2 regions of the Aminobacter sp. P4_D5 genome follow, and region 2 is predicted to be linked to the other one. Evidence: riboswitches for the same ligand, from Rfam matches in the RefSeq annotation. Region 2 holds a riboswitch; the other holds the start of a gene.
What was found. A riboswitch is a leader RNA that binds a small molecule or an ion and turns the genes downstream of it on or off. The one in region 2 is predicted to bind glycine.
Positions count from the first base shown of each region.

Region 1: it holds a riboswitch for glycine, as region 2 does, so the genes downstream of both, AC1DWF_RS16470 (D-amino acid dehydrogenase) here and gcvT (glycine cleavage system aminomethyltransferase GcvT) in region 2, are expected to answer to the same signal.

Region 1 is NZ_JBFUIP010000069.1:17,082-21,671, forward strand. Features, by position in the region: gene AC1DWF_RS16470 (D-amino acid dehydrogenase) at 1-979, opposite strand, end outside; glycine riboswitch at 1,126-1,228, opposite strand; gene AC1DWF_RS16475 (amidohydrolase family protein) at 1,292-2,731, opposite strand; gene AC1DWF_RS16480 (M24 family metallopeptidase) at 2,860-4,032, opposite strand; gene AC1DWF_RS16485 (mandelate racemase/muconate lactonizing enzyme family protein) at 4,069-4,590, opposite strand, start outside.
Region 2 is NZ_JBFUIP010000022.1:28,176-36,133, reverse strand. Features, by position in the region: gene gcvP (aminomethyl-transferring glycine dehydrogenase) at 1-2,576, opposite strand, end outside; gene gcvH (glycine cleavage system protein GcvH) at 2,591-2,959, opposite strand; gene gcvT (glycine cleavage system aminomethyltransferase GcvT) at 2,965-4,065, opposite strand; glycine riboswitch at 4,214-4,300, opposite strand; gene AC1DWF_RS07585 (molybdopterin-binding protein) at 4,435-5,226, opposite strand; gene AC1DWF_RS07580 (cytochrome b/b6 domain-containing protein) at 5,243-6,118, opposite strand; gene AC1DWF_RS07575 (DUF1345 domain-containing protein) at 6,238-6,891, opposite strand; gene AC1DWF_RS07570 (YaiI/YqxD family protein) at 6,888-7,376, opposite strand; gene AC1DWF_RS07565 (GNAT family N-acetyltransferase) at 7,531-7,958, opposite strand, start outside.

The DNA.
Region 1 (4,590 bases), on a different contig from region 2:
TACCATTGAACTCGGCGGTACCGGCGACTCGAAAGCGCCCCTCGCCGAGACGGCTGGTGACGATCTTGGCGCGGTCGTCGAGCAAGCTGACCCAGGGCGCGGCAGTCTGGCTGCGTTCATCGTCGAGATGCACGGTGATTGAGTAACCCTTGACCGGATAGACATTGACGCGGTCGCCGAGCATCGCGGCGAAATGACGGCTGGCGGAGCCGGCGCAAACGACGATGCCGTCGGCCTCGGCGACCCTGTCAACTGGCTGGCCATCGACGCCGCCCGTCGTGTAGCCGATGCAGAAAACGCCATCGCGGGCGATGCGATTGACGGTAGCGTCGAACACAAAACGCGCGCCACGCCGCTCGCAGGCCTTGGCAAGACCGTAGGTGAACTTGTGGATGTCGCCGGTCGAATCCGACGGCGTGTAGAAACCGCCATGGAAATCGCCATGCAACGTCGGTTCAATCGACTTCACTTCTGACGCCGTCACTGGGCGGCGGTCGAGGCCGCCTTCGACCAGCATCGAATTGACCTTCAGCGCATGCTGGAAGCTCGGCTTGTCCCAGTAAAAATGCAGGATGCCGCGCTGGACATGGTCGAAGTCGATGTTCTCGCGCTCGGCAACTGCGAAGAGGTGCTTGCGCGCGGCAATCGCCAGCCGCGTCGTCTCCACGGTATTGTCACGGTAATTCGCGATGTTGGAGACGAACTCGGCGAGCCAGGCATATTTGTGCCAGGTCGGCATCGGGTTCATCAAAAGCGGTGCATCGCTGCGCAGCATCCACTTGATGCCCTTGAGCAAAGTCGACCAATGGTTCCAAACCTCGGCATTGCTGGCCGACAGCTGGCCGCCATTGGCGAACGACGTTTCCATGCCGGCGTAGCGCTGGCGATCGATGACGGTGACGGAATAGCCGCGCTCCAACAGCGCATAGGCGGTGGTGACGCCGGTGATACCGGCGCCGATGACGGCAATATGAGGCATTTCACTCTCCGCGATCAAAGTTGGGAGCGGGCCGAAACCCGCGGCTTGTCCCCAATCTGTCGCTGTACCTGAGAGCTTAACCGCGACAGCCTTGCCGTCACGGCTTTCCCCTTCGGTGGGCACTCGAAGTGCCTCTCTCCAGATCGTTCAGCTGCATGGTCACTTTTGCCTGAGAGTTTCCTGGGGGGTTGCTCCGTCGGCGCCGGCCGGTGCCTTGAGGCTACGGCCGATCTCTCCCATGCAGCCTGCGAACGCATTGCTTCTACAGGCAGCCAAGCGCTTCCGCCGCGTCAGCTGCGGAAGCGCTGTGCGTCAGTTACCTTCGTCGTACAGCGTCGTGGTCGTTTCGACGCCATGCTCGTGCAGGCCGGCGCGAACCACAGCAGCAGCCGCCAGTTCGCGCGCCTTGCGGCGGATGCCCGGTTCATCGACGCCCTGCACCTTGCCGTCAGCATAAAGCACCTTGCCGTCGACCCAGGTCTGGGTGATCGAGGCGGTTGAAGCTGAAAATACCAGCGCCTGCAGCGGATCGTAGAACGGCGTCCATTCGACATGGTCGAGGTCGAACAAGATGAAGTCGGCCTTCTTGCCGATCTCTAGCGAGCCGATCTCGTCGTCCCACATCAAGGCGCGTGCGCCTTCGATGGTCGCGGCACGCAGCGCCTGCCTTGCGGTGAAGATGTCGGGCTGCATCCGGGCGTCCTTGAACATGCCGGCAACGACCAGCATCTGCCGCATCAGGTTCATGTTGCCGGCAGCCGACACACCGTCAGTGCCGAGACCCACCTTGACGCCTGCCTTGACCATCTCGGGGTATTTGCCTATCGCAGTCGCACCCTTGCCGAGCTTGAACGACGAGCATGGGCAAAAGGCCACGCTGGCACCGCGTTCAGCGAGCAGCTTAACCTCCTCGTCCGACACGGCAGCTCCATGGGCGATGACAAGGTTCTTGCCGATGCCGCCGGCCCGGTCGATGCGGGTGATCGGCCAGCAGCCATACTTGCTTTCGCAGACCTTGGCTTCCTCAATCGACGTGGCGAGGTGGTAGGTGGTGCCAACGCCTAGCTTTTCAGCAAGCTTCACCGCACCAACATGCAGTTCAAGGCTGCAGGGCTCCTTGCCCTCGATGTTGACCCAGCAGCGGGCACGGCCATCGAGCGTGTTGTTGTAGCGCAGTACGTTTTCTTCCAGCACCTTCAGCGCCGACTGCGCGTCGGGGAAGAAGTGGTGGTCGGCCATCTCCTCGGTCCAGCCGCGCGGCAGCTCTGCCGGACGATTGTCGGCGGCGTGGCGACCGGTGATGCCGCGGATGCCGGTCTTTTCCATGGCGCGGATGACGACACCGGGATCGTATTGCGAGCCCATGTCCAGGAAGCATGTGGTGCCGCAACGCAGCATCTCGGTGATGCCGAGCAGCGCGCCCCAATATTCATCCTCTTCGGTGATGTGAGCGTAGAACGGCTTGGCCCAATGAAACACCCAGGCGCGGGTGTTGAGATTATCGGGGAAGACCGCGCGCGACAGCGTCTCCGACAAATGCACGTGGCTGTCGACGAAGCCCGGGCAGAGGCCCAGCATCGTGCCGTCGATGACCTTGTCGAAGCTTTTGCCCTTGTGGCGCGCCGCAACCTCATCTGCCGGGCCAATGTCGGCGATCCGGTCGTTTTCCACGACCATGCTGGCGTTGCGCAGTACCGTGTCATCCTTGTCGACCGTGAAGGCGAAATTCAAATTCTCGATCAGCGTGCGCATGTGTCTCCACCCCATACTTCAGTCACGGACCCTCAATCTCGCCCCGCCGGTCCGTGACGGCGGGTGATATGTCGCTTTGCGGCCGGGTCACAAAGCACCCCGGCTGCCAATTCACAAGGCAAGTTCGCTCAGGCGACCGCCTTGACCTTGCCACCACTCCTGGCAGTGCCGCAGAGGATCAGCTTGTCGGTGTCGGCATAGTCGGACAAAAGTTCCGAACCGTTCGACGTGACCAGAAGCATGTCCTTGTTCTGCATGCCGTAGCCATAGCCGGTATCGTAGCAGAGCGGCTCGAAGCCGAGCACCATGTTCTCTTCCAGCTGCGCGTCGCTGCCCGGTTTGCCGAGCACTGGCGTCAGGCCGAGGTAGGGATCTTCGTGCAGGTGCAGGCCGATGCCGTGACCGACAAACGAGATCGGCGGCAAATTGAGCCTGGCGAGCTTGGCGATGAAGGCGTCGTAGATCTCGCGGCAGCTGGCGCCCGGCTTCACCTTCTCCATGATTTCGTATTTGCACTCGACCAGGTGCGCCCAGATCTTGTCGGCCATGGGCGGCGCCTCGCCGACGATTGCCGTGCGGCACACACCGGCCTGATAGCCGTTGATCACCGAGAAGATCTCGACACGGCAGACATCGCCGCGCTTCAGCACGCGCTCGGACGGCCCGACATTGGGCAGCACGCTGCGCTCGCCGGTGGCGACGATCAAAAGCTTGAAATGGTCGGCACCCAGCGAATAGACGTTGCGTGTCAGGTGCCCAGCGATATCCATTTCGGAGTCGCCGGCATCAACAACGGCCAGCGTGTCGGTGATCGCCTGGTCGGCGATGCGCGACAGCTTGCGCAGCAGGGCCACTTCTTCGGCCGTCTTGATCTGGCGCAGCCGCGCCAGGATCGGCTCGGCATGCTCGAAGCGCGCTCCCGGCATCGCCGCGATCAGGCGGGCGAAGTCTCCGGCCGGCAGATAGTCCATTTCGAGGCCGACGCGCGCCTTGGCAAGGCCTAGGCCCGACAGCTGGTCGGCAAGCACCAGCATCGGGTCGTCGGAGAACTCCGCCCAGATGCGCGTCGGCACGTTGGGCTTGTTCCGCTTGATGGTCGATGCCTCCATGTCCACGCCGAAGATCGCAGTGCGGCCGTCCCGGGTGACGATCGTCATCGCATGGCGGTGACGGATCAGCGGCTGCGACGGAACCACGAAGCCTGTGGTGTAGGCGAAGTTCTCAGGCGACGAGCAGATCATGGCATCAAGCCCATGCTCAGCCATTGCCTTGACCTGCTTTGCGACGATTTCTGCCCGCATTTCTTTAAGTTCTCCCCTGAAAGCCTGGTGTCACGCTCAATCGCGGACGCGGTATTTTTCGATCTTCCTCATGTCGACATCGATGCCCATTCCGGGTCCTGTCGGAACCGCTATCGCGCCATCGGAGAAGCGCATCGGCTCAACCAGCAGGTCGTCCGTGTAGTAGATGCCGCCGACCTGGCCGTGCTGCGCCTCCGCCGGCGTCGAGATCGGAATGACGCAGGACAGCGTCACCGCCGGCGAAGCAGCAGCGACCTGGACGTTGGCGAGATTGCCGATGCCGGTCTCAATCGAGCCGTTGACGTTGCAGATGATGCCGGCGGCGCGGCACACGGCGCCGACCTCCATCGCTTTGTAGAGGCCACCAGCCTTGGTGGTGTAGATCGACACGATCTGCACCTTGCCGGCGGCGATGATCTGGATGGCGTCATGGGCGTTCCAGGCCGATTCATCGGCCATGACAGGCGCATCGATGCGGCGCGCGACCTCAGTGATGCGCTCAATGCCCATCACCGGCTGCTCGACATATTTGAGCCGGTACTTTTCCATCTGGCGTAT
Region 2 (7,958 bases):
CCCTTTTCGACCTTCGCCGCTTCGCCAGCGATCGCGATCATCGCCGCGCAGAAGCGGTCGATCTCGTGCTTGGGCTCGGACTCGGTCGGCTCGACCATCAGCGTGCCGGCAACCGGCCACGACATCGTCGGGGCGTGGAAGCCGTAGTCGATGAGGCGCTTGGCAATGTCCTCGACCGAGATGCCAGCGGTTTCCTTGAGCACGCGGGTGTCGAGGATGCACTCATGCGCGACACGCCCGTTGCGGCCCTTGAACAGCACCGGATAGTGCGCCTCGAGCTTGCTGACGATGTAGTTGGCGTTGAGGATCGCCTGTTCCGTCGCCTGCTTGAGGCCCGACGCACCCATCATCCGGATGTACATCCAGGTGATCGGCAGGATCGAGGCGCTGCCGAAGGGAGCCGCGGAGACCGCGTGAGCGCTGCCGATTTCGACATGACCGGGCAGGAACGGTGCCAGGTGCGACTTGACGCCGATCGGGCCGATGCCGGGGCCGCCGCCGCCATGCGGGATGCAGAAGGTCTTGTGCAGGTTCATGTGGCAGACATCGGCGCCGATATCGGCCGGCCGCGACAGTGCGACCATCGCGTTCAGGTTGGCGCCGTCGAAATAGACCTGACCGCCATGCGCATGAACGATCTCGCAGATGTCGCGCGCGCCTTCCTCGAACACGCCATGCGTCGAGGGGTAGGTGAACATCAGTGCCGCGAGCTTGTCGGCATGCTGCTCGGCCTTGACCTTGAGGTCGGTGACATCGATGTCGCCGTCGTCGAGGCAGTGCACGACCACTACGTCCATGCCGGCCATGGCGGCACTAGCCGGGTTGGTGCCATGCGCCGAAGACGGGATCAGGCAGATGTTGCGCTGGGTCTCACCACGCGAATGGTGATAGCGGCGGATCGCCAGAAGGCCGGCATATTCGCCCTGGCTGCCGGCGTTCGGCTGCAGGCTGACGGCGTCGAAGCCGGTGATCTCGCAGAGCCATGCTTCGAGATCGTCGGTCATCGCGCGGTAGCCAAGCGAATGGCTGGTCGGCGCGAACGGATGCAGGTTGGCGACCGACGGCCAGCTGACCGGCATCATCTCGGCCGCCGCATTGAGCTTCATGGTGCAGGAACCGAGCGGGATCATCGCGCGGTCGAGCGCCAAATCCTTGTCGGCCAGCCTGCGCAGCAAGCGCATCATGTCGGTTTCCGAGCGGTTCTCATGGAACACCGGCTGGGTCAGGAACTCCTTGCCGCGCGGCTTGCCCGGCAGCGAGCGCTTGGCCTCGGATGCGACCTTGGCGCCAAACAGGGCGGCGATCGCTTCGAGGTCGGCAACGGTCGAGGTCTCGTCGAAGGCGACCGAAACATGGTCGGCGTCGATGACACGCAACAGGCGGCCGGTCTTCTCTGCTTCAGTGGCGAAGGCTTCGGCCTTGCCCATGGCATTGATGGAGACGGTGTCGAAGCGCTTGTCGCCCACCACCGACAGACCGGCGGCCTTCAGGCCTTCGGCGAGACGGCTCGTCAGGCCATGGATACGTTCCGCAATCGCCTGCAGGCCCGATGGGCCATGCCAGATGGCGAAGGACGCGGCCATGTTGGCGAGCAACGCCTGCGCGGTGCAGATGTTCGACGTCGCCTTGTCGCGGCGGATGTGCTGCTCGCGCGTCTGGAGTGCGAGGCGGTAACCGGGACGGCCCTTGCTGTCGACGGACTGGCCAACGAGGCGGCCCGGCATCAGACGGGTGAGCTTGTCGGAAACGGCGCAATAAGCAGCGTGCGGACCGCCAAAGCCCATCGGCACGCCAAAACGCTGCATCGAACCAGTGGCGATGTCGGCGCCGAGGCTGGCCGGGGTGTCGGTGATCGTCAGGCTGAGCGGGTCGGAGACGAAGATGACGATCGCGCCGACTGCCTTGGCCTTTTCGATCGCTGCCTTGTGGTCGCCATAGACACCGTTGGTGTCGGGCCAGGAAACGATCAATGCCGCGGTGTTGTCGTCGATGGTCTCGCCGTCGATCTCGGTGCCGAGCGGCTCAGCGCGGGTGCGCACGACGTCGAGGACCTGCGGATGCGCTGCACCGGCAAGCGCGACACGGCTGCGCTTGTCACGATGATGGCGCAGTGCGATGCCGACAGCTTCGGCGACTGCGGTTGCTTCGTCGAGCAGCGAGGCGGAAGCGACAGGCAGGCCTGTCAGTTCGGCGACCAGCGTCTGGAAATGGAACAGCAATTCCAGACGGCCCTGGCTGATCTCGGCCTGGTAAGGCGTATAGGCGGTGTACCAGGCCGGGTTCTCGAACAGGTTGCGCTGGATGACCGGGGGCACATGGACGCCGTGATAGCCAGCACCAATGAAGCTCTTCAGCACCTTGTTGCGGCCCATCTTCTCGCCGAGTTCGGCAAGTGCTTCATGTTCGCTCGCAGGTGCCGGCAGCGCCAGCGGCCGGTCGAGCCGGATCGACTTCGGAACGGCTTGCGAAATCAGCGTTTCCACCGAAGGCACGCCGATTGCGGCGAGCATGGCGCGGGTATCCGCCGCGCCGGGCCCGATGTGACGAGCCGAAAAGGGATAAGGTGCAGTGGTCATCTCAGGCGATCCTGTCAACCGATATGGGCTTTGTAGCCCGCTTCATCCATCAGGCCTTCGAGCTGGCCCGCATTGGCGATCTTCATCTTCCACAGCCAGCCGTCGCCGGTGGCTGCCGAATTGACGAGTGCCGGATCTGAAGAGAGCGTTGCATTGGCGTCGATGATCTCGCCGTCGAGCGGCGCATAGACGTCCGAAGCTGCCTTGACGGATTCAACGACAACCGCGACGTCGCCCTTGGCGACCTTGCGGCCGGTCTCGGGCAGTTCGACGAAAACGAGGTCGCCAAGCTGTTCCTGGGCGTAGTCGGTAATGCCGACCGTTGCGATGTCGCCCTCAACGCGCAGCCATTCGTGATCTTCGGTGTAATAGGTCTTGGTCATGGAAATCATCCTTTGCGATAGCGATGCTGCGTGAAGGGAAGAGAATGAACGTCGACGGGCACCTTGGTGCCGCGCACGTCGGCGAAAACGCGGGTTCCGGCCTTGGCGAGTGGTGTTGAGACGTAGCCCATGGCGACCGGGAAGCCAGCCGATGGGCCAAAGCCGCCTGACGTGACGCGGCCGATCGGATTGCCGTCCGCGTCAAAGAGTTCAGCGCCTGAACGGACCGGCTGGCGGCCTTCGGCCTTCAAGCCAACGCGCTTTTGCTTGGCGCCTCCAGCGAGGATTTTCGCGAGCGCTTCAGCGCCGATGAACTTGCCGCCAGCACGCAGGTCCTTGGGGATCGCCCACATCAGGCCCGCACTTGCCGGGTCAGTGTCGGGTGTGATGTCGTTGCCGTGCAGGCACAGACCAGCTTCAAGGCGCAGGCTGTCGCGGGCGGCAAGGCCGATCCACATGACGCGCTCGTCGCCGAGCAGCTTGCCTAGCAGTTCGCGGGCGTCGGCCTCAGGAAGGCCGATCTCAAAACCGTCCTCGCCGGTGTAGCCCGAACGGCTCATGAACCAGTTGGTGCGTGGCTCGAAGCCCTGCATGAAAAACAGGTCTTCGGTGGCGATGCCGGCTTGTCCGAGCACCGCTGCTGCTTCAGGGCCCTGGATCGCGATGAAGACGCGGTCAAGCGGTTCGACCTTGGCGTCGAAATCCTTGGCCAGAGCGCGCAAATGCGCTTCGTCGGTTGCGGCATTGCCAGCGTTCTCCACCACCATGAAGCGCTCGTCGCCGAGCCTGGTGATGATCAGGTCGTCGATGACGCCCGCCCTCTCGGTGAGGAAGAAGGTGTATTTCGACTGCTTGAGCTCAAGTGCCTTGGCATCGAGCGGGCAGGCCCGGTTGAGCAGGTCGGCAACACCGGGGCCGCTGACCACGAACAGCTTCATGTGGGAGATATCGAACAGGCCGACATGTTCACGCGTGTGAAGGTGCTCCTTCATCACGCCGGCAGGGTAGGTCAGCGGCATGTTCCAGCCGGCGAAGGCGCCAAAGCGCGCACCAGCGGCGGAATGCAGGTCAGCAAGGGGTAGTTCGTTGGTATGGTCGCCCGTCATGTCTTCTCCAGAGTCGCACGTGTCCAGCCGCTGCGGCGGCCATTCCGTGCCCCTCTGTCTGAAGCCTGAGAGACTCGCGCTCCGGAACTCTGTCGGCAGCGCTTACACCTTCGGCGCGGGATCGAAGTCCCGACTTTCCAGAGTGTCTTTCCCGTCTACGGTTCTTTTGCCTGAGAGATTTCGGGCGATTTCCCCTTCGGCGACAGCTTCCGCTGTTCTCTCCCGCAAACAGGTAGAGCCCGCAAAGGCCCTCGACGAGTCGTCAATATCCCAAGCACGACGCTTTGTCACCTAGACGCGCAGTGCTTATTCACCGGGAGGATAGTCCTATCCAATACTTCCGGGTAGTGGAGGCAAGGACGATCGCCGTCAGATGCCGCCATACCAGTCGTAGCCGCGGTCTTCCCAATAGCCGCCCTTGCCGAGGCCCATGACCCCAAAGCTGTCGACCAGTTCGATCTTGTGGAGGTATTTTGGCATCTTGTAGCCGAGCTGGCGCTCGACCCGCACGCGCAGCGGCGCCCCGTTTTCCACCGGCAGCGGGCCACCATTCATGCCATAGGCGAGGATCGTTTGCGGGTGGCGCGCGTCGATCAGGTCGATCGAGCCGTAATATTTGATGTCGCCCGACAGGCTTTGCTCGATCGTGTCGAGGCAATGGAAAACGACATAGCGCGCCTCAGGCTTGACCACCGCCTGGTCGAGCACCAGCGCCATCGGCACGCCGGTCCATTTGGCGATGCAGCTCCAGCCTTCGACGCAGTCATGGCGGGTGATCTGGGTGCGAGAGGGCATATCCATCAGTTGCTGCCGCGACAGTGACAACGGCTTTTCGACAAGGCCAATGACCTCCAGCCGCCAATCGGCGAAGTCGTTGACCTGGAGCCCCAAATAGACGCTGTCGTTGGGCGCGGTGATGCCGTTCGGCCGCTGCGGCTGGCGGATGTCAGCCTCGGTGAATTCCTGCGCCAGGGAGTTGCGGCCGGCAATTAACCTTTGAGCATGATAGGTCAGATCGTTGGCACCAGTGAGGAAGTTGCGCACGCTGCTGTCGCGGTCCTGCAGGAAGTCGAAGGCATCGCAGCCAGACAGCGCAACGGTCGATGCCCCGAGCGTGGCGGCTGTGAGGAAGCGCCTGCGGGTGATCTGGAACTTCGGCATGTCCAATTTGGGCATCTCAGTCGCTCCCCTTGGGGCGGTCGTTTTCAGCCCGGTCGGTGCGATACCAGCCGGTGACGATCGAGCGCAGTTCATTGATCGGACCGGCAGCGAGGATCATCAGCATATGAACGATGAAGAAGCCGACGATCAGCAGCATGGTGATGAAATGAATGGTGCGTGCGGTCTGCCGCCCACCCAGCATGTCAGTGAGGAACGGGATCGCGGCGTTCATGCTCGGCGACATGGCAAGCCCGGTCAGGATCATTAGTGGCAGCAGCACGAACAACACGCCGCCATAGGCGAGCTTCTGCAGCGTGTTGTAGTCGCGGCCGTGATGGAATTTCAGCCTTGCGTGGTCGGAAATGTCCTTGGGCAGCCGGCGCAGATCATCGATGCCCGGTGCGAGATCGCGGCGTAGATGGCCGCTGAACAGGCTGGCGATGAGCCAGACGAGCAGCGTGCCGGACAAAAGCCAGGCGAAGAAGAAATGCACCACGCGCCCCGTCGCAAGGTCCTGGCCGGAGGGAATCGTTGCCCATGCCGGGAAGGCGCGACCGCTCGGATTGTCGGCCGGACCTGACAGCCCTAGCACGCCCGAGGTGTTGAAACGATTTCCGAGAATTGTGGTGTAACCAACTGGTCCTGTTGCGGTATTTTCCGCGCCGATGGCAAGCACGCCATTGTTGAAAGCAAAGCCCGATTGCTGGCCGATATAGAGCGCGGGGTGGGCGTTGAAGATCTGCAGGCCACTCAGCAGCAGGAAAAACAGCGACAGCGCCCAGACCAAGTGGGTGAGGCGGGTCCAGCGCGTTTGGCGGTAGACCAGTTCGCCATCTGCGATCGGCGCGGGCTGCTCATCCGCCTGCTGCGCCGTGCGTGCCTGGCTTTCCATCGGACCTGACCTCCCGTGGCCTCAGCCATCGCGGGACGTCATTTTACGCCCCTTCGGAAGTGATTACGCTTGGAGATTGGATTTTGTTTCGCCGTTGCGATGATATTCGCGTGAGCCGGTCAGCTTGCCAGTGAAACCACCAGATTGACCGCGGCAGCCACGATGATGGTGTTGAAGAAGAACGACAGGACCGAATGGGCCATTACAGCCTTTCGCATCACCGTCGTGGAGATATTGGTGTCGGCGGTCTGAGCGGTCATCCCGATGACGAGGGAGAAATAGAGAAAATCCCAGCCGCAGGGGCGCTCGGTATCTGGAAATATCAATCCCCCGACCGGAATCCGGCTGCGTGTTGAGGTCGTTTGGTTCTTGTCGCCCTTCCAGAAGAGGTGGGCGTAGTGCAACGCCGCCATGGCATGGATGGTGGACCAGCCCAACGGCAATGACAGCAGCGAAAAGGCAAGCCAGTAGGGATGCGGGGACTGCTTCGCGTTCATCAGTACAAACAGCGACCCTACTGCCACCGCAACGATGCCGATCGTGACCAGGAAGATGATCCAGATAGGCTCGTCCGCCTGCTGGGCACGCCGGCTCAGGAAGTCCGCTGTCAGCTTCGGCATTTCGCGCAGCACAAGGAAAATGTAGGCCACGAAAAAAGCATTGGCGGCAATTGCATAGCTCAAGGGATGTTGCAGAAACAGAGCCGCGCCAAGTGCGATCAAGCCGACAGCGGCGCTGGCCGCGAAAATGAAGTGTCGGCGAAACCGCATCATTCGGGCTCACCTTTGCCAGAAGGAACCGACCGGAGCGCCCGTCGTGCCGTCTGGTCAAGGGCGCCCAGAAAGCGCGACCGATCCTGCGGTGCGAAGGAAGCGTTGTAGCCCTTGCTCTCGCCGGTTTCGCGCAGATGCTGCTTGAGGTCGCGCATGGCCACTGCCATGCCGATGCTTTCGGGTGTGAACGGCCTGCCGGTGGGGCCCAGCACATGCGCGCCAAGCGCGACCGCCCTGGCAGCCAGCGGAATGTCGGCGGTGACGACGATGTCGTTGGCGCGCGCGTTCTCGATGATCCAGTCATCGGCAGCGTCCGCTCCCTTGGAGACGACGACGTTGCGGATCATCAGGTCGCGCGACGGCCTCAGGCCGCCATTGGAGACGAAGGTGACGACAAGGTCGAGCCGTTCTGCGACCTTCACCACCTCGTCCTTCACCGGGCAGGCGTCGGCATCGACATAGATGATGGGGGCATTTTCAGTCATTTCAGGCATGGTTCCGGGAGAGGATATCTGTGGCTATGGTCGGCGCGTCGAACGGAGGTCGACCATGGCACATCTGATCAATCGCGAACAATGGGCCGAAAAGGCCGATGCCTGGCAGAGTGACTACCAGGGCGGCGCGCCAATGGCGTGGCCGTCAGGCCTGACTTTGACCTGTCGAGCCGGTGTGCGACCTCGGACGCAGCATGTCGATATGGGGGATATCGTCTTCCAGATATTCCTCCGACACCGTCTCGAAGCCGAACGACGCATAAAACTTCTCGAGATGGCTCTGCGCGGAGAGCGCGATAGGCCTGTCCGGAAACAGCCGTTCGCAGGCGGAGACGGATTCCGCCATCAGCTTTTCGCCGAGGCGCTTGCCGCGATGGTCGGGCGACACGACGACCCGGCCGATATGGGCCGGATCGTCGGTGCCGGACGGCGCGATGATACGCGTGCTCGCCAGCAATTCCGTGCCGGCAAGGATCCTGAGGTGCAACGCCTCAGGATCCTTGCCGTCCATTTCGGGGAATGCGCATTTCTGTTCAACGACGAAGACGTCGATGCGCATCTTCAGCATCGCAT